Regions from separate parts of the Kitasatospora cineracea genome, predicted to be linked through region 4. Evidence: riboswitches for the same ligand, from Rfam matches in the RefSeq annotation. Region 4 holds a riboswitch; each other region holds the start of a gene.
What was found. A riboswitch is a leader RNA that binds a small molecule or an ion and turns the genes downstream of it on or off. The one in region 4 is predicted to bind cyclic di-AMP.

Region 1 (4,203 bases), 1.7 Mb from region 4:
CTCGGCGGGGAGCAGCAGGTCGGCCAGGTGCTCGCGCTCCGAGGGGTCGAGCCGCAGGGCGCGGGCCAGCGCCTGGACCACTTCGGTGGACGGGCGCCCGGCCCGGCCCTGTTCGAGGCGCGTGTAGTACTCGGTGCTGACGCCGGCCAGCCGGGCCACCTCGTCGCGGCGCAGACCGGGCACCCGCCGCACCCGGCCGTCCGCGGGCAGCCCGGCCGGTCCCGGGGCGATCGCGGCGCGCCGGGTGCGGAGGAAGTCGGCGATTTCCCTGCTGCGTTCCATGGACCAAGTGTGCGGGCTGCGGGGGCGCCCCGGCGGGCCGTGGGTGGCCCTGGCGGTACCAGTCGGCGCAGGGTCCGCCCGGGGCCGTCCGCGGGGCCGCCGGGCTGGTGTGCTGGAACAGCGGCCGGAGCCTCCGGTGCCGCAACTCCCGTGTCCTGCAAGGAAGGTCCACCATGTCCACGTTCACCTCCCTGCCCCTCGCCGGCCGCACCGCCGTGGTCACCGGCGCCTCCAGCGGCATCGGCGAGGCCACCGCCGAGGAGCTCGCCGGGCTCGGTGCCCGGGTCGTCGTGCTGGCCCGCCGCGCCGAGCGGCTGGCCGCGCTGGCCGACCGGATCGAGCGGGCCGGCGGAACCGCGCTGGCGATCGCCGCGGACGTCACCGACCGGGCCGCGGTGCGGGCGGCCGCCGACCGGGTCGCCGCCGAACTGGGCGGCGCGGACCTGCTGTTCAACAACGCCGGGGTGATGCTCCCGGCGCCGGTCGAGGAGGTGGCCGTGGACCAGTGGCAGCGGCAGATCGACCTCAACGTCTCCGGGCTGATGAACGTCATCGGCGCGTTCACCCCGCAGCTGGTCGCGGCCGCGGCCGAGCGCGGCGTCGCCGACCTGGTCAACACCTCGTCGATCGCGGCGCAGAACATCTTCCCGACCTTCGCCGTCTACTCCGCGACCAAGGCCTACGTCACCCACCTCTCGCGCCACCTGCGGGCCGAGCTGGGCGCGAAGCACGTCCGGGTCTCGACGATCGAGCCCGGCATCGTCGGGACGGAGCTCCAGGACCACGTCACCGACCGGGGCGCGCTCGACTGGCTGGCCGGTTCCAGGGAGACGGTGGAGTGGCTCGTTCCCGGCGACATCGCCAGGACGGTCGGGTTCCTGGCCGCCCTGCCGCCGCGCGTCAACCTCCAGCAGGTCACCGTCATGCCGACCGGCCAGGCGAGCTGAGGACGGGCCCTACGGCTGGAGGCCGAGCTGCCGGAGCCAGGGCAGCGGGTCGACGGGGGCGGCGCCGCCGGGGCGGACCTCGAGGTGCAGGTGCGGGCCGGTGACGTTGCCGGTGGCGCCGACCGCGCCGAGGACGGTGCCGGGGGCGACCGGGCCGGAGGCGGTGGCGATCCGGGAGAGGTGGCAGTACCAGAGCTCGGTGCCGTCGGGGAGGGTCTGGATGACCCGGTAGCCGTAGGCGCCGGACCAGCCGGCCGAGGTGACGGTGCCGCCGGTGACGGCGGTGACGGGGGTGCCGGTGCGGGCGGCGAAGTCCAGGCCGGTGTGCAGGTGGGCCCAGTGCTCCCCGGCCTGGGCGAACGGCGCGGCCAGCTGGTACCCGGCCACCGGCAGGGCGGGCGCGGACCGGTCGGACCCGGCCTCGGCCTGCCGCTCGGCGCGCTTGGCCTGGGCCTCCTGCGCGGCGGCGACCCGGGCCGACTCCTCGGCGGCGGTGCGCTGCCCGTCGGCCTGCTGCAGGATGCGGGCGGCCAGGGCGAGGCCGGGGTCGGCGGCGAGCAGGCCGTCGGAGGCTTCGTCGGCGGCGGTGACGGGGGCCGGGGCCGGCGTGGCGGCGGCCTGGGCGGGGGCGGCGGCGAGGCCGGTGGCGCCGAGGGCGGCGGTCATCGCGGTGACGCCCAGCAGGGGCGCGCCGGTCCGGGTCTGACGGGGCAGCCGGTGCCGGACGGCCTCGGTCCCGACCGGGTGGTCGAGGAGCTGGGTGCCGGTGCTCTCGGTGTGGGTCGACGCCACGGGGGCGCGCTCCTTCCTTCCCTGCCGCCGACCGGGTTAGCTGACGGGTTCGGAGGTGGAAGGTCTCCTACGGTCGGGCCCAGGGCCGTTCCGATTCACCCCGGTGGAACGTGGTTCCCCGGCTCCTGGACCGGCCCCGGGGGGCAGGTCCGGATGGATTAGGCGTGGCGCACGGTGCCGCATGGTTACGGCGTTGCCGACCGCGCTGCGTTATCAAACGTTAATCCTATGGACCCCATGATTCCAAGCGCCCACCGAGGTGCAGTGAAACTTTCCTGACGCCCTATGGGCGATTTGTGACGGTTCGCCAAGGTACCCGGTTTCGGACATGACGGACCGTGACGGGGCGGTTGAGTATCCGTACTCACGACCCCCTCCCGCCCCGGCGGGACCCTGGGCGCATGACCGCATCCGTGCCGCACCGCACCACCTCCGCCTACTACCTGCAGGCCGTCGCCTCCTTCGGGTTCGCCACCGCCGCGCTCGCCCTCGGGATCGCGTACCTCCCGGTCAGCGCCTGGATGCGCGCCTTCCTCGGGGTCGGGCTGCTCTACGTGATCACCTCCGCGTTCACGCTGGCCAAGGTGGTCCGCGACCGCCAGGACGAGGGCGCGATCACCAGCCGGGTCGACCAGGCCCGGCTGGAGAAGCTGCTCGCCGAGCACGACCCGTTCAAGGTGGACGGGATCTGAGGGCGGGAGGCGGTGGCGGGAACCGGAGCCGGGCCGGGGGTTGACAGCTAAGGCTATTAGCCTTAGCTTTATGGCTATCGGCAGCAGCCGGGCCTGGAGAGCCCGGAGCGCCGGACGCCCGCCAGGAGGCCCGCGATGAACAGCACCCTCGGCACCACCACCCGGTACCTCGACGTCACCGGCGGCCGGATCGCCTACGACGACGCCCCCGGCTCCGGCGTCCCGGTCGTCCTGCTGCCCGGCATGCTCGACAAGCGCGCCGTCTACCGCCACCTCGCCCCGCTGCTGAGCGCCGCCGGGCACCGGGTGGTCACCATGGACCTGCGCGGCATGGGCGAGTCCTCGACCGGCTTCACCGACCACACCCCGGCCGCGATCGCCGAGGACCTGGCGGCCCTGCTGGCCCACCTGGACCTGCGCGGCACCGTCCTGGTCGGCAGCTCCTACACCGGCGCCACCGTGGTCCGGGCCGCCGCGCTCGCCCCCGAGCGCACCGGCGGCGTGGTGCTGATCGACGCGTTCATCGAGAACCTGCCGCTGAACGGCTTCCAGAAGGCGCTGTTCGGCCTGGCCGCCCCGCTGGTCACCGCGTTCCCCGGCCTGTGGGGCACGATGCAGAAGTTCTACTACCCGGCCACCAGCCGCCCCGCCGACTTCGAGGACTACCGGGCCGGGCTGGCCGCGATGCTCCGCGAGCCCGCCCGCAAGGCGGCGCTGCGCGGCTACCTGAAGGGCGACTCGGCGCCGGTCGGCTGGTGCGCGGCCGTCGACGTGCCCGCCCTGGTGCTGATGGGCGACAAGGACCCGGACTTCCCGAAGCCGGAGCTGGTCGCCGACCGGCAGGCCGCCGCGCTGCGCGGCCGCAAGGTGATGATCGAGGGCGCCGGCCACTACCCGATGGCCGGTCACCCGCAGGCCGTCGCCGACGCCCTGCTGCCCTTCCTGGCCGAGCCGGCCGGCACCGGCGGGAGCGCCCGCTGATGCCCCGCGCCGGACTCTCCACCGCCGCCGTGGTGGACCACGCCCTCGAACTGGTCGACGAGCGCGGCGCCGAGGCGCTCACCCTGGCCGCGGTCGCCGCCAGGGCGGGCGTCGCCACCCCCTCGCTGTACAAGCACGTGGCGGGCGGCCTGCCCGAACTGCGCCGCCTGGTCGCCGTCCGCACCACCGGGGAGCTGGCCGACCACCTGGCCGCCGCCGTCCTCGGCCACTCCCGGGACGGGGCGGTGCGCGCCCTGCTCGCCGCGTACGCCGGGTACGCGCTGAGCCACCCCCTCCGGTACGCGGCGCTGCCGCAGGTGCCGGACCCGGACCCGGAGCTGGCCGCGGCCGCCGAGCGGATGGTGGGGGTGCTGTTCGCGGTGCTGCGCGGCTACGACCTGGAGGGCTCGGAGGCGGTGCACGCGGTGCGGACACTGCGCGCCGCGGCCCACGGGTACGCCTCGTTGACCACGGCGGGGGCGTTCCAGCTCGCCGAGGGGACGGACGTC
Region 2 (4,203 bases), 1.0 Mb from region 4:
AACTCCCTTGGGTGGGGTGGGGGTTCGCCCAGGTTAGGTACTGGCCGGTGAACTTACTAGACAGTAAGTTACTTGACAGTTGCGGAGGTTGTGGAGGTTTCGGGCCCGGCGGGGCGTCAGCCCTCTTCGACGGGCGGGGGCTTGGGGAGGAAGCGCTCGCCGTCACGGGTGCCGCCGGCGCGGGCGATGGTGCGGCGGTCGGTGGAGAGGTAGTCGCGGACGACCAGTTCCACCGCGTCCTGGGGGCTGGTGGCGCCGACGCGCATCATCACCTCCAGGGCCAGGTCCGCGTCCAGCGTGATCGTCACTTTCGCCATGGTGCCGCTCCCCGGTCGTCGAGTCTCGTCGAGCCCCGTCCGGCCGAGGATAGGCCGCTGCCCCCGGGGCCGACCAGGTCCCCGGGGGCAGCGGCGGTCGTGCCCGTGATCAGACGCGGCCCGCGAAGTCGGGGGCCCAGTTGGCGATGGTCTCGGTGCGGACGCCGGAACGCGGGTTCGCGGCCTCGACGTACTTGCCGTCACCGACGTACAGGGCGACGTGGTAGACGCCCGAGTTGGAGCCGTTGCTGGACCAGAACAGCAGGTCGCCCGGCTGCAGGCTGTCCAGCGAGACGCGGGTCGAGTAGTCGGCCTGGTCGGCGGCGACGCGCGGCAGGCTGATGCCGGCCTGTCGGAACGCCGCCTGGGTCAGGCCGGAGCAGTCCCAGCCGCCGTTGCCGGTGCCGCCGTAGACGTACGCCTGGCCGAGCTTGGACAGCGCGAAGTCGATCGCCGCGGCCTTGGAGCCGGTCGCCTTGGTGGCGGTCGCCTCGGCGGCCGTCGTGGTGGCGGTGGCGGCGGCCGTGGTCGAGGCGGTGGCGGTGGTCGCGGTGGACGACTTGGCCGGGGTGCTCGACGACTTGGCGGCGGAGGAACGGTTGCCCTTCCAGGACGAGCCCTGGTGGGTGCCGGTGGAGGAGGTGGTGGCGGCCGGCGCGGACTGCTGCTGCGCGGTGGCGGCGCCGCCGAGCGAGAGCTGCTGACCCGGGTAGATCATGTCCGGGCCCTCGGTGAGCACCGAGCGGTTGAGGTCGTACAGCTTCTGCCAGCCGCCGTCCACGTGCTGGCTCTGCGCGATGGTGGACAGCCAGTCGCCCGCCGCGACGGTGTAGGTGCCGGCCGACTGGTCGGCGGTGGCGGCCGGGGCGCTCTGCTCGGCCTGCGGCTGGGACTGCGACTTGCCCTGCGACCAGCCGTTCTGCGACCAGCCGTTCTGGGACTTGCCCTTGCTGCCGGACTGCGACTGCGACTGGGCGGGCGCCTGGGTCTGCGACTGCGACGGCGCGGCGGTGGCGGACGAGGCGGAGCCGGAGGTGTCGACCTGGGGGGCGGCGCCGCCCTTGGTCAGGCCGGCCTGGATCGAGCACACCGGCCAGGCGCCGGGGCCCTGCGAGGCCAGGACCTTCTCGGCGACCGAGATCTGCTGGTCCTTGGTGGCGAGGTCGGCGCGCGAGGCGTACGCGGTGCCGCCGAACTCGGCCCAGGTGGAGGCGGTGAACTGCAGACCGCCGTAGAAGCCGTTGCCGGTGTTGATCGCCCAGTTGCCGCTGGACTCGCACTGCGCGACCTTGTCCCAGGTGGAGACGGTCGCCGCGGAGGCGACGCCACCGGTCAGGCAGGGGATCGACAGCCCGATGCCGACGACACCGGTGGTGGCGATCAGGCGGCGGGCGCGCTTGGAGCTGATGGGCAGCATGAAGAAGCGTTCCTCTCCCACGCCTGCGAGGTGAGCTGTCGGATTCGGGCTGGAGTTGCCCGGCCGCGCGCACCGCGTGGTGCGCCCGGCTTCACCCCTAGCCCCGTGCGGTCCTTCGACCGCCCGGGGCGACTTACCTGGTTCCCCCGCCCCTGCCGTGGTGCGTTGTGCATGAGCCGACCCGCCCGGCGGCAGGACTCGGCGTTCCGGGCGAACTGGGTCCGTGTGTCCACGAACGTGGGCAGGAGATTAAGCGGAATTAAGGAGAATCCGCAAATGCCCGTGACCGGCATCACAGCGGCCGGAATGGGTGATCAAGGGATATTCGGCGAACTCCGCGAGCGGCGGCGAATTCTGGCGGGACGTCAGGCGATAGGTGATCTTGTGCCCGTTTTGCTGCCCTATGCTGAGCTATGCGGGATTATTCACGTTTGTCCACCCGGTGTGCGGGTCATTTGTCGCTTTATGGGCGTTCTGTCCCTGCCTCGAAGCACCCCGCCGTGCCTCCTGACGGTACGTCAGAATGCTGAAGCGAAAGCGAATCCGCCGCTTTCCGGCGCCCGCGCTGCCTATGCTGCCCCCGACGGCTCAGGGCGGCGGAACCTGGAAGGGCGGCCATGGTGGAACACGGGCAGGACGAGGAACGGCAACCGCCGCCGGCACGGCACCGGCGCCCGCCGGTCGGGCGGCGCCGGATGCTGACCTGGCTGGCGGCCGGGACGGCGGCGGCGCTCGGCGGGGGAGTGGTCCTGCGGCAGTCGCTGGCCGGGGCCGACGAACCGGCGGGCGCCGCCGCCGCGCAGACCGGCACCGCCACCCCGGCCGGCCACCCGCACGGCACCGGCGCCCCGCCACCCGCCGCCGGCAGCCCGCAGCCCTCCACCCGGCCCCCGGTGCTGGACGCCGGCGGCCGCAAGTGGTCCGACGCCAAGGGCTGGGGCGGAAAACCGCCGGGCCCCGGCAGCGCGGTGCGGATCACCGACCGGGTGGTGCTGGACGCCGACGCCGAGGTCGGCTCGCTGCTGGTGGAGCCCGGCGGCTCGCTGGTGTTCGCCGCCGACCGGACGCTGACCCTGGCCAGCGCGGGCAACGTCGAGGTGCGCGGCGTCCTGGCCCTGGCCCCCGACGCCGCGCACACCCACACCCTGCGCTTCCCGCAGGTCGACGAACACCGGTTCGCGGGCGGCGGGATGACCGTCGTCGACAGCGACACCGGCCTGTGGGTCACCGGCCAGGGCTACCTGCGACTGGACGGCGCGCCCCGCACCGCCTGGGTCCGGGCCGCAGCCGACCTGGAGCCCGGCGACACCGCGCTGAAGCTGGCCGCCGCCCCCGACGGCTGGCAGCCCGGCGACGAACTGGCCGTCACCCCGACCGCGCCGCCCGACACCGCGGACTTCTCCACCGCCTACGACCTGGTGACGGTCGCCCGGGTCGACGGCGCCACCGTCACCCTGACCGGCCCGCTGCGGCACGCCCACCCGCGGGTGGCGACCGGCGGCGGCGCGACCTTCGGCGCCGAGGTGCTCAACCTCAGCCGCAACGTCCGGATCGAGGGCACCGAGCAGGGCCGGGCACACGTCCACCTCACCTCCAGCCGCCCGCCCGACGTCCGGCACGCCGCCCTGCGCTGGCTCGGCCCGCGCGCCGCCGGCAAGGACAGCTGGGACGGCAAGCCCGTCACCGAACCCGTGCTCGGCCGGTACGGGCTGCACTTCCACATGCTGCTGGACACCTCGCGCGGCACCGTGGTCGAGGGCGTCGTGGTTCGCGACACCGGCAGCCACGCCTTCGTGCCGCACGCCAGCCACGGCATCACCTTCCGCGGCTGCATCTCCCACGACACCTGGGAGGACGCGTACTGGTGGGACGGCCCGATCGACACCCGCACCCCGCAGGGCCCCTCCGACGACATCGCCTACGACGGCTGCGTCGCCTCCCGCACCGTCTTCGAGCCCAACCCGCGCGCCTACCGGCTCACCGGCTTCAGCCTCGGCGCCGGGACGGGCTCCTCGGCCCGGGACTGCGTGGCCGTCGGCGTGCAGGGCGCCACCGGCGCGTCCGGCTACGAGTGGCCGGAGACCAGCGAGGGCGTCTGGACCTTCGAACGCTGCCTGGCGCACAACAACCTGCAGAACGGCATCTTCGTCTGGCTCAACGCCGAGCACCACCACACCGTCACCCAGTACGCGGCGTACCACAACGGCGGCTGGGGCATCGAGCACGGCGCCTACCTGAACGACTTCGACTACACCGCCTCGGTGCTGTACGGGAACGCCGCCGGCGGCATCGCCGTGCACGCGCTCGGCCGCGACAAGGGCACCGTCTTCGACGGGCTGCTGATCGACGCCGCCGGGCAGTCCGACTACGCGGTGACCACCCTCAAGCACCAACTGGCCGGCGAGGCCGTCACCCTGAGCCGCAGCCGGCTGACCGGCTACCGCAAGGCCGGGGTGGCGTTCCGGGCCA
Region 3 (4,203 bases), 2.7 Mb from region 4:
CGAGGACGGTCATCCCGAACAGCGTGGGGCGCACGCCGAGGCTGTCCGAGAGCGGGCCGGCCAGCACCAGCCCGAGCGGCATCAGGGCGACGGAGATCAGGTGGTCGTAGGAGCTGACCCGGGAGAGCACCCGCTCCGGTATGTGCACCTGGAGCGAGGTCTCCCAGAGCACGAAGCACAGGGACACGCCCACACCCGTGACCGCCTCCAGTGCGGCGATCACCCAGACCGGCGCGCCGGACCCGATGATCGCGGCCTGGCAGGAGGCGACCGCCATCGCCACGGCCGCGACGGCCATCGGACGGGCCGGTTTCAGGCGGTAGGAGCACACGTCCCCCACGATCGAGCCGAGGCCGAACGCGATGACCACCACCGTCCACGCACCGGCACCGCCCCACTCGTGCTCCGCCAGCACCGGGCCGAGCACGAACACCGAGGGCAGCACCACCACGTGGTAGACCGCGATGGCCAGCATCCCCGACCACACCCACGTCCGGCTGCGCACCTGCTGCCAGCCGACCCGGAGTTCGGCCAGGAAGCCGAGCCGCTCGGCCCGCTCCGCCCCGCCGTCGACGCCGCCCGCGCCGCCCGTGGTGGCCGTACCGTCCACCGTGCCCAACCTGGCCAGCACGGCGGCGCTGACCGCGAAACTCGCGGCGTCCACCGCCAGCGCGCCGCCGGGCCCGACCGCCGCGATCAGCAGACCGGCCAGTGCGGGCCCGACCACCAGCCCCGTCGACTGCACGAAGCCGCGCAGCGCGTTCGCCTCGCGGAGGCGGTCGGCGGGGACGAGCAGGGGCAGCAGCCCGGTGGAGGCGGGGAGGAAGAAGGCGTCCGCGACACCGAACACCGCCATCAGCAGCGCCAGCAGCCCGACCCGGGCGGTGCCGGTGAGCAGCAGCACCGCGGCGGCGGTCTGGACGGCGCACCGCAGCAGATCGGAGGCCAGCATGATCCACTGTCTCGGCATCCGGTCCGCCCAGACGCCTCCGGCGAGCGTGAACACCAGCAGCGGGAGCAGTCCGGCGGCCGTGACCAACCCGACGTCGGCGGCCGAGCCGCCGATCGACAGCACGGCGAAGGGCAGCGCGACAAACGACACCCGGTCTCCCAGGACCGACAGCGACTGGCCGACGAACAGCCTGGCGAACCGGCGTTCGGTGCGGAGCACTTCAGGAATCAAGGCACCCACAGAACCTCCCCAACAAATTCGACGGATCCGACCACGCACCCACCGGAACAGCGAGCACGGCGATCGTAGGAAGCCCGCCGACCCCCTGTCGCATCATTTATCCGCAACGCCGCGAATGCCCCGATTCTCTCCAATTCGCCGTCTCAGCAGGCAAGTTGGCGGTCCACGACCATCGCCGCCGACGGATCGGGGCCCCTGCCTACCCCACTCCCCTCCGCCCCAATCCCACCGATCGGCCAGACTTCTCCAGCCGATCCGCCGACCGCTCCCCCGCCCGAGCCACCGTCAACAGGTCGTTCACACACCACGCAGGGCCCGGCGTGACGGAGGCGTGATCCGGGCGCGACGCGCTTGTGATTGCCACGTTCGAGTGAATAGGCTCGTCCCGGCCCGCACCGCCGGGCCCCCGCGCGCGACAACGCCGAGCCCTGTCCACCGCGTTGCGGGTCGACCACCACAACCCTTGGGCAGGGACGGGGGAACCACGTTAGTTGCCATCCCCCACGGCTAGGGGTGAAGCCGTCCGCGCCGGATGACCGGGGCGCGACGGCCGGGCCTCCCTCCCGGCCCGAACCCGACAGCTCACCCCGTAGGCGTGCGGAGAGGATCTCGCATGCTCTTCACGGGTTCGGGACGTCACCGCCGGCAGGGCCCGACGGAGAAGGCCGCCGAGCGGGCGATCGCCGCAGCCGGTGTGGCCGGTGTCGGCATCGCCCTGCCGCTGCTCGCCGTGACCGGCGCGCACGCCGCCCCCAGCGCGGTCTGGGACCGGGTCGCCGACTGCGAAAGCGGCGGGAACTGGAACTCCGACCAGGGCAACGGCGGCTACGGCGGCCTGGGGATCAACGCCCAGCGCTGGACCGACTACGGCGGCACCCAGTACTCGGCGCTGCCGAACGGCGCCACCCGCAGCCAGCAGATCGCCGTCGCCGAACGCATCCTGGCCACCGAGGGCCCGTCCCCCTGGTCGGCGTGCGCGGACGACGCGGGCCTGAACACCGCCAGCGCGCCGGGCGTCGTCGACGACAACGACTCGGCGGACGAGACGGGTTCGCTGCGCGGCGCCCGCGGCGTCGCGGCGGTCAACGCCGCCGCGGACGGCAGCACCGTCCCGGACGGGAAGAGCGCGCCGGTGTTCTCCGGCCTCCCCGGCTACGACCCGGTCTCGCACGTGTACTGGTACGAGAAGAACGGCGCCTGGTTCTGGACCAGCCACCAGAGCCTGTACGAGCGCTACATGCAGCTGGCGCACCCCCAGCCGCAGCCCAGCGCGCCCGCCACGGAGACCCCGGCCACCCCGGTCACGCCGGCCCCGACCACCCCTGCCCCGGACGCCTCGGCCACCCCGACCGTCCCGCCGGTCTCCCCCGGCCTCCCGCTGCTGCCGACCGACCCGACCGACCCGACCGCCACGCCCAGCCCGGGCACGCCCACCACCCCCAGCCCGGGCACGCCCGCCGACGGCGGCAACGGGACCGTGCTGCCCACCCTCCCGGGCACGGGAACGGGAACGGGCACCGCCTCGCCCAGCCCGTCCACCGGCACCGGTGCCGGCAGCACCGACAGCGCCACCACCCCCACCGCGACGCCCACCACCGGCAGCCCGACCGCTCCGGGCACGGGCAGCGGCGCCACCGCCGCCGCGGACGCGTCCGCCACGCCGGCCGCCCCGGCCGAGTCGACGCCCCCGGCCCAGGCCCAGGCGCCGTCCGCGCAGCCGTACACCGTGGGCCCCGGCGACACGCTGGCCTCGATCGCCCGCAACCACGACCTGGGCGGCGGCTGGTCCGAGCTCTACGAGTCGAACCAGCAGACGGTCGGGGAGAATCCGGACCTGATCCGTCCCGGCCAGGTGCTGAACCTGGGCTGACCGGCGCCCGGCCCGGCCGCCGTCACTTCGGGACGGCGGCCAGGCCGGTGCAGCCGCGCAGGCCGTCGCGGCGCTGCTGGGCGGCCTTCGCCGCGCTGCCGCCCTGCGGGACGGGCACGCCGCGGCCGTCGATGTGCGCGGGGGTGAAGGTCTCGCCGGTGACGCGGCCGTCGGCGGTGACGGTGATCGTGGTGACGCCGGTCTCGTCGGAGGCGGTGTAGTTCGAGGTGCCGTACCAGAGGAAGTTGCCGAAGCCGTACGACACGTAGGTCTTCCCGAGCATGCCCGCGCCGAGCATGGTGTGGGCGTGGGTGCCGACCACGGCGGTCGCCCCGGCGTCGGCGAGCTTCTTGGCGAGTGAGGTCTGCGCGCGGGTCGGGCAGGCCACGCCTTCGTCGCCCCAGTGCAGGTAGACCAGGACCACCGGCGCCTGCGCCTTCGCCCCGGTGACGGCGCGCAGCAGCGCGGCCTCGTCGAGGGCGGACGCGATGCCCGGCTTGTGCGCGCCGGCCCGCCACTTCTGGTTGGTGATCTCGTTGACCTGGCTGGCCGCCAGCACGGCGACCTTCACACCGCGCACCGTGCTGACGTGGGGGGCGTACGCCTCCTCGGCGTCCTTGCCGATGCCGATCACGGGTACCGGGGAGGCGGCCTTGGCGGCGAGGGTGTCGGCGAGTCCGTCGGGGCCGAAGTCGACGGCGTGGTTGTTGGCCTGGGAGACCACGTCGACGCCGGCGCCCTTGAGCGCGTCGAGCGCCTTGGGCGTGGTGCGGAAGGTGTAGGTCTTGGGCTCGGCCCTGCCGCGGGAGGTGATCGCGGTCTCCAGGTTGAGCACCGCCAGGTCGGCCGCGGAGAGCGTCGCGGAGATCGGGCCGAGCGCGGTGTCGGCCTTGGTCGCGCCGAGCCGGGCGGCGGTCCGGCCCTCGAAGTGGACGTCCCCGGCGAACGCCACCGTGATGCTGCCGCCCGCGCCGGCGTTCTCCGGCGCCTCGCTCCCCGTTCCGGCGGACGGCCCCGCCGTCGGCTGTCCCGCCGTCGGCTGCCCTGCCGTCGGCTGCTCGGACGGGGCCGCCGAGGTGGACGGACCGGGCGGGGTGGAGACCGGCGTGCCCCCGGCGGTGGGGGCGGCGCGGTCCGCGGA
Region 4 (4,203 bases):
CTCCGGGTAGTCCATCTCGACCCGCGCGAGCAGCTCGTCGAGGACCTTCTCCTGGGCCTGGGTGGCCTGGTCGAACTCCTTCATGCGCTCGAGGCGCTTGACGGAGTCGGCGCGGAGCTCCTCGAGGGTGTCGAACTCGCTCGCCAGCTGCGCGAACTCGTCGTCCAGCTCGGGGAGTTCCTTCTCCTGGACGGTGGTCACGGTGACGGTGACCTCGGAGTCCTTGCCGACCTGGGTGCCGCCCTTGAGGGTGGTGGTGAAGGTCTTGGACTCGCCGGCGGACAGGCCGACCACGGCCTCGTCGATGCCGTCCAGCAGGCGGCCGGAGCCGATCTCGTAGCTCACGCCGGTGGCGGTGCCGTCCTCCGGCACCTCGCCGTCGACCTTGGCCTCCAGGTCGATCACCACGATGTCGTTCTCGCCCGCGGCGCGCTCGACGTCCTTGACGGAGGCGAAGCGCTCGCGCAGCTGCTCGAGGGACTTCTCGACGTCCTCGTCGCCGACCACGACCGGGTCGACCACGACCGCGATCTCGGCGAACTCGGGGAGGGTGACCTCGGGGCGCACGTCGACCTCGGCGGTGAACTTGAGGTCCCCGCCGTCGGCCAGGTTCTCGACACCCTCGATGTCGGTGATGTCGGGCTGGCCCAGCACGTCGATCTGGCCCTCGTCGACGGCCTGCGTGTAGAAGCGCGGAAGCGCGTCGTTGACGGCCTCCTCCAGCACCGCGCCACGACCGAAGCGCTGGTCGATCACCTTGTTCGGGATCTTGCCCTTGCGGAAGCCCGGAACGGTGACCTGCTGGTTGATCTTCTTGTACGCCGCGTCGAGGCTGGGCTTGAGCTCCTCGAAGGGCACCTCGACGGTGAGTCGAACCCGGGTCGGGTTCAGAGTCTCGACGGCGCTCTTCACGGTTGGGTCTCCTAGGGGGCTTGCGGTCAGGGCGATAGGCGGTTGGGGCTGCAATGCTGTCCGTACTACCGCCAGCGGTCCATCCTACCGGTACCACGAAAGCGACTGTGCCCGGCACCTGGGTGCGGACGGGAGCGGGGACGGCGGCGCCGGGCCGCAACGACAACAGGGCCCCGCCACCGACGAGACCCTGCCGCACACGGTCGGGGTGACCGGATTCGAACCGACGGCCTTCCGCTCCCAAAGCGGACGCGCTACCAAACTGCGCCACACCCCGTGGTGCCGAGCAGAAGAGTACACGTCGACCCGCCCCCGACCGGGGCGATATCGGCGAGCCGACAACGGGGAAGGAGTGTGCAATCCACCGACCCGACCAGGTACGCTGGGGCCGTCCTCACCACCGCTGCGGTGGCGGGGCGCTTTCCTGCGGGTGTAGCTCAATGGTAGAGCCCCAGTCTTCCAAACTGGTCACGCGAGTTCGATTCTCGTCACCCGCTCCACGACAGGGCCCCGACCGCGACGCGGTCGGGGCCCTCGCCGTTCCCCGCCCCGCGGGCGGCCTCTCCCCTCCGTCCCGGACCCGGGAACAGCCCGAAGGCCCCGCGCAGCGGAGCGCGGGGCCTTCGGGGGTGTGGTGCCGGGGGTCAGACGTTGACGCCGTGGGCGGCCAGGTAGGCGACCGGGTCGATGTCGGAGCCGTAGTCCGGGGTGGTGCGGATCTCGAAGTGCAGGTGCGGGCCGGTGACGTTGCCGGTGGCGCCGGACAGGCCGATCTGCTGCCCCGCCGTCACGGACTGGCCGGCCGAGACGGAGATCGAGGAGAGGTGCGCGTACTGGGCGTACTTGCCGTCGGCGAGCTTGATGACGACCTGGTTGCCGTAGGCGCCGCCGTTGCCGGCCGAGACCACGGTGCCGTTGGCGACGGCCTTGAGGCTGGTGCCGGTGGAGACCGGGAAGTCGATGCCGGTGTGGTAGCCGCTGGACCAGCTGGAGCCCGCCACCTTGTAACCGGTGGTGACGCTGCCCGGTGCGGGGGCGACGTAGCCGGAGGAGGAGCTCGCGGCGGAGCTGCCGGAGGTGGTGGCGGTCGACGACTTCGCGGCGGACGAGGAGGAGGACGAGGACGTCGACTTCTGGGTCGGAGCCGGGGCCTGGGTCTGGGTCTGGGTCTGCGCCTTGGCCTTCGCGGTGCCGGTGCTGCTCGACTTGGTCGAGGTCTTCGGGGCGGCGGCGGGGGCCGCGGCGTCCGAGGAGGCGGCCGGGGCGGACGAAGTCGCCGCGGCGGCCTGGCCGTTGACGGTCAGCTGCTGGCCCGGGTAGATCAGGTTCGGGTTGCCGCCGATGACCGAGCGGTTGTCCTGGTAGAGCTTCTCCCAGCCGCCGTCCACGTTCTTCGCGGCGGCGATCTTGGAGAGGGTGTCGCCGGAGGCGACCTTGTAGGTCTCGGCCGCGGCCTGCTGGGCGGCGGAGCCGGTGGTGTCGGCGACGGGGGTGGCGTCGACCGAGACGTTGGCCCACTGGCGGCCGCCGTCGTGCTGGTCGGCGGTGTGCGCGGAGGCGGCGGTGACCGGGAGGCCGACCGCGGCGCCGGCGACGCCGGCGGCGATGGCGATGCGGACGACGGTGGCCAGGCGCGGCTTGCGGTGCTTGCCCTGAGCGGACATGAAGCTGTTCCTCTCCGACGCCTGCGAGGTGAGCTGTCGGGTTCGGGCGAGAGTTGCCCGGCCGCGGTCTCCGCGGCTTCACCCCGAGCCGTCCCCGTGCGTTCCGGGTCCGGCGTACTACCTGTGGTTCCCCCGCTCCTGCCGTGGCGTGGTCTCTGGTCGGCACCGGGCGGCGGCAGGACTAGGCGTTCCGCTCGGCGGCCAGCCCGGCCGATGTCCGGGCTGCGGAGGAAGCAAAACCCACGGTTCGCGGAGCTGGCAAGCGCCGGTAGGCCCCGGTCCCGGGCTCGGGAGGGGGCTGACGGTCCGCCAGGTCACGCTCCGCCGACGGCGGGCTGCGGTGCGCGTACGGGATCATGACGATGCGCCCACGAACCACATACGGTGGGCGACTTCGGCCACCGTATGCGCCCGGGCGCTGACCTGGCGTGACGGAGCGGGTGACCCTGGTCACCCGCGGGCGGGACTTTGGTCCGGAACGGGGGTGCCCCCGCCCCTCGGAACGCGCTCCCCCCGGTGCCGGCGGGGTGTCAGCCCGCGATGCCGGCGATGGCCTTGGAGACCGAGTTGAGGAACTGCTGGATCGGACCGGCCATGGTCGACTGGCTGAGCATGAAGCCGAACAGCGCGGCGACGATGGCGTGCCCGCCCTTCATCTGCTTGTTGCGGATGAAGATGGCGACGATGACGCCGAACAGGACAAGGGCGGAGACGGAGAAGGCCACCGGGACTCACTTCCTCGATTCGTGGCGGGGATTCAGGTCGGAACCGCCGACGGCTCCAGGCGGAAACCGGCCCCTGCCCCCCGTGTCCCCACCACTCCATCCGGACTCAGTGTGGTCGCTCGTGCGGACTGCGTAAAGGACTTGCCCCGTCGCCGGGGGCTCCAACCCGGGTGGTGGGACTGATTTCCGCCGACCGTGACGATAGCGGACGGGTTCTGACGGAGCGTCGGCGGGAGGCGGTCCGCGGCGGCCCGGGCGGCAAACCGGCAGGCAGGCCGGTCGGCGGCCCACCGGCCGGGCCGGGCACCGGAATTGGCCGAAGATCAACGCCCGGGTTTGACACTCCGTGGGCACTCCGTGCACACCGCTCCCCCGCACCCGGCAGCGCTTCCGGGCCACCGCACCGCCGTCGCACCGCCACCGCCCCGACGCCGCTCGACCGCGGCCCCGGCGGGGCTCAGCGGCGCCAGACCAGCAGCACCGCCCGGTCGTCGTTGACGTGTTTGGCCACGCTGTCGATCAGCCGGACCGCGGCCCCGGGGCGGCCGGCCGCCGGGATGGTGGCGACCAGCCGGTCGGCCTCGCCCATCAGCCGGTCCATGCCCTCGCCCAGGTCCCGGCCGGGGACCTCCACCATGCCGTCGGTGCACAGCATCAGCACGTCGCCGGGTCCCAAAGTACCGCGCACGCCTTCGAACTTGGCGCCGTCGTAGACGCCGAGCAGCGGGCCCTCGGCCTCCTTGACCTCCCAGTGGCCCGCCCCGGCCAGGCGGTGCATGCCGGGCAGGTGGCCGGCCGAGAGGAGTTCGTACTCGCCGGTGTCCAGGTCGACCACCAGGTGGACGGCGGTGGCGAAGCCCTCGGCCCAGTCCTGGCGCAGCAGGTAGCCGTTGGCGGCGGGC

Region 1: another riboswitch for cyclic di-AMP. It lies ahead of EDD39_RS04685 (M23 family metallopeptidase); the one in region 4 lies ahead of EDD39_RS12705 (M23 family metallopeptidase).
Region 2: another riboswitch for cyclic di-AMP. It lies ahead of EDD39_RS17210 (transglycosylase family protein); the one in region 4 lies ahead of EDD39_RS12705 (M23 family metallopeptidase).
Region 3: another riboswitch for cyclic di-AMP. It lies ahead of EDD39_RS24385 (LysM peptidoglycan-binding domain-containing protein); the one in region 4 lies ahead of EDD39_RS12705 (M23 family metallopeptidase).

The regions. Positions count from the first base shown of each region.
Region 1 covers NZ_RJVJ01000001.1:1,062,683-1,066,885, forward strand. Annotated here, with positions in the region: gene EDD39_RS04675 (helix-turn-helix domain-containing protein) at 1-282, opposite strand, end outside; gene EDD39_RS04680 (SDR family oxidoreductase) at 456-1,229, shown strand; gene EDD39_RS04685 (M23 family metallopeptidase) at 1,239-2,021, opposite strand; cyclic di-AMP (ydaO/yuaA leader) riboswitch at 2,032-2,196, opposite strand; gene EDD39_RS04690 (YiaA/YiaB family inner membrane protein) at 2,423-2,713, shown strand; gene EDD39_RS04695 (alpha/beta fold hydrolase) at 2,849-3,694, shown strand; gene EDD39_RS04700 (TetR-like C-terminal domain-containing protein) at 3,694-4,203, shown strand, end outside.
Region 2 covers NZ_RJVJ01000001.1:3,781,704-3,785,906, forward strand. Annotated here, with positions in the region: gene EDD39_RS17205 (hypothetical protein) at 117-317, opposite strand; gene EDD39_RS17210 (transglycosylase family protein) at 427-1,755, opposite strand; cyclic di-AMP (ydaO/yuaA leader) riboswitch at 1,740-1,909, opposite strand; gene EDD39_RS17215 (hypothetical protein) at 2,352-4,203, shown strand, end outside.
Region 3 covers NZ_RJVJ01000001.1:5,423,704-5,427,906, reverse strand. Annotated here, with positions in the region: gene EDD39_RS24390 (MFS transporter) at 1-1,171, opposite strand, end outside; cyclic di-AMP (ydaO/yuaA leader) riboswitch at 1,635-1,802, shown strand; gene EDD39_RS24385 (LysM peptidoglycan-binding domain-containing protein) at 1,806-3,062, shown strand; gene EDD39_RS24380 (CapA family protein) at 3,085-4,203, opposite strand, start outside.
Region 4 covers NZ_RJVJ01000001.1:2,771,683-2,775,885, reverse strand. Annotated here, with positions in the region: gene tig (trigger factor) at 1-912, opposite strand, end outside; tRNA gene EDD39_RS12715 (tRNA-Pro) at 1,116-1,189, opposite strand; tRNA gene EDD39_RS12710 (tRNA-Gly) at 1,339-1,412, shown strand; gene EDD39_RS12705 (M23 family metallopeptidase) at 1,557-2,576, opposite strand; cyclic di-AMP (ydaO/yuaA leader) riboswitch at 2,582-2,701, opposite strand; gene EDD39_RS12700 (hypothetical protein) at 3,107-3,301, opposite strand; gene EDD39_RS12695 (PP2C family protein-serine/threonine phosphatase) at 3,759-4,203, opposite strand, start outside.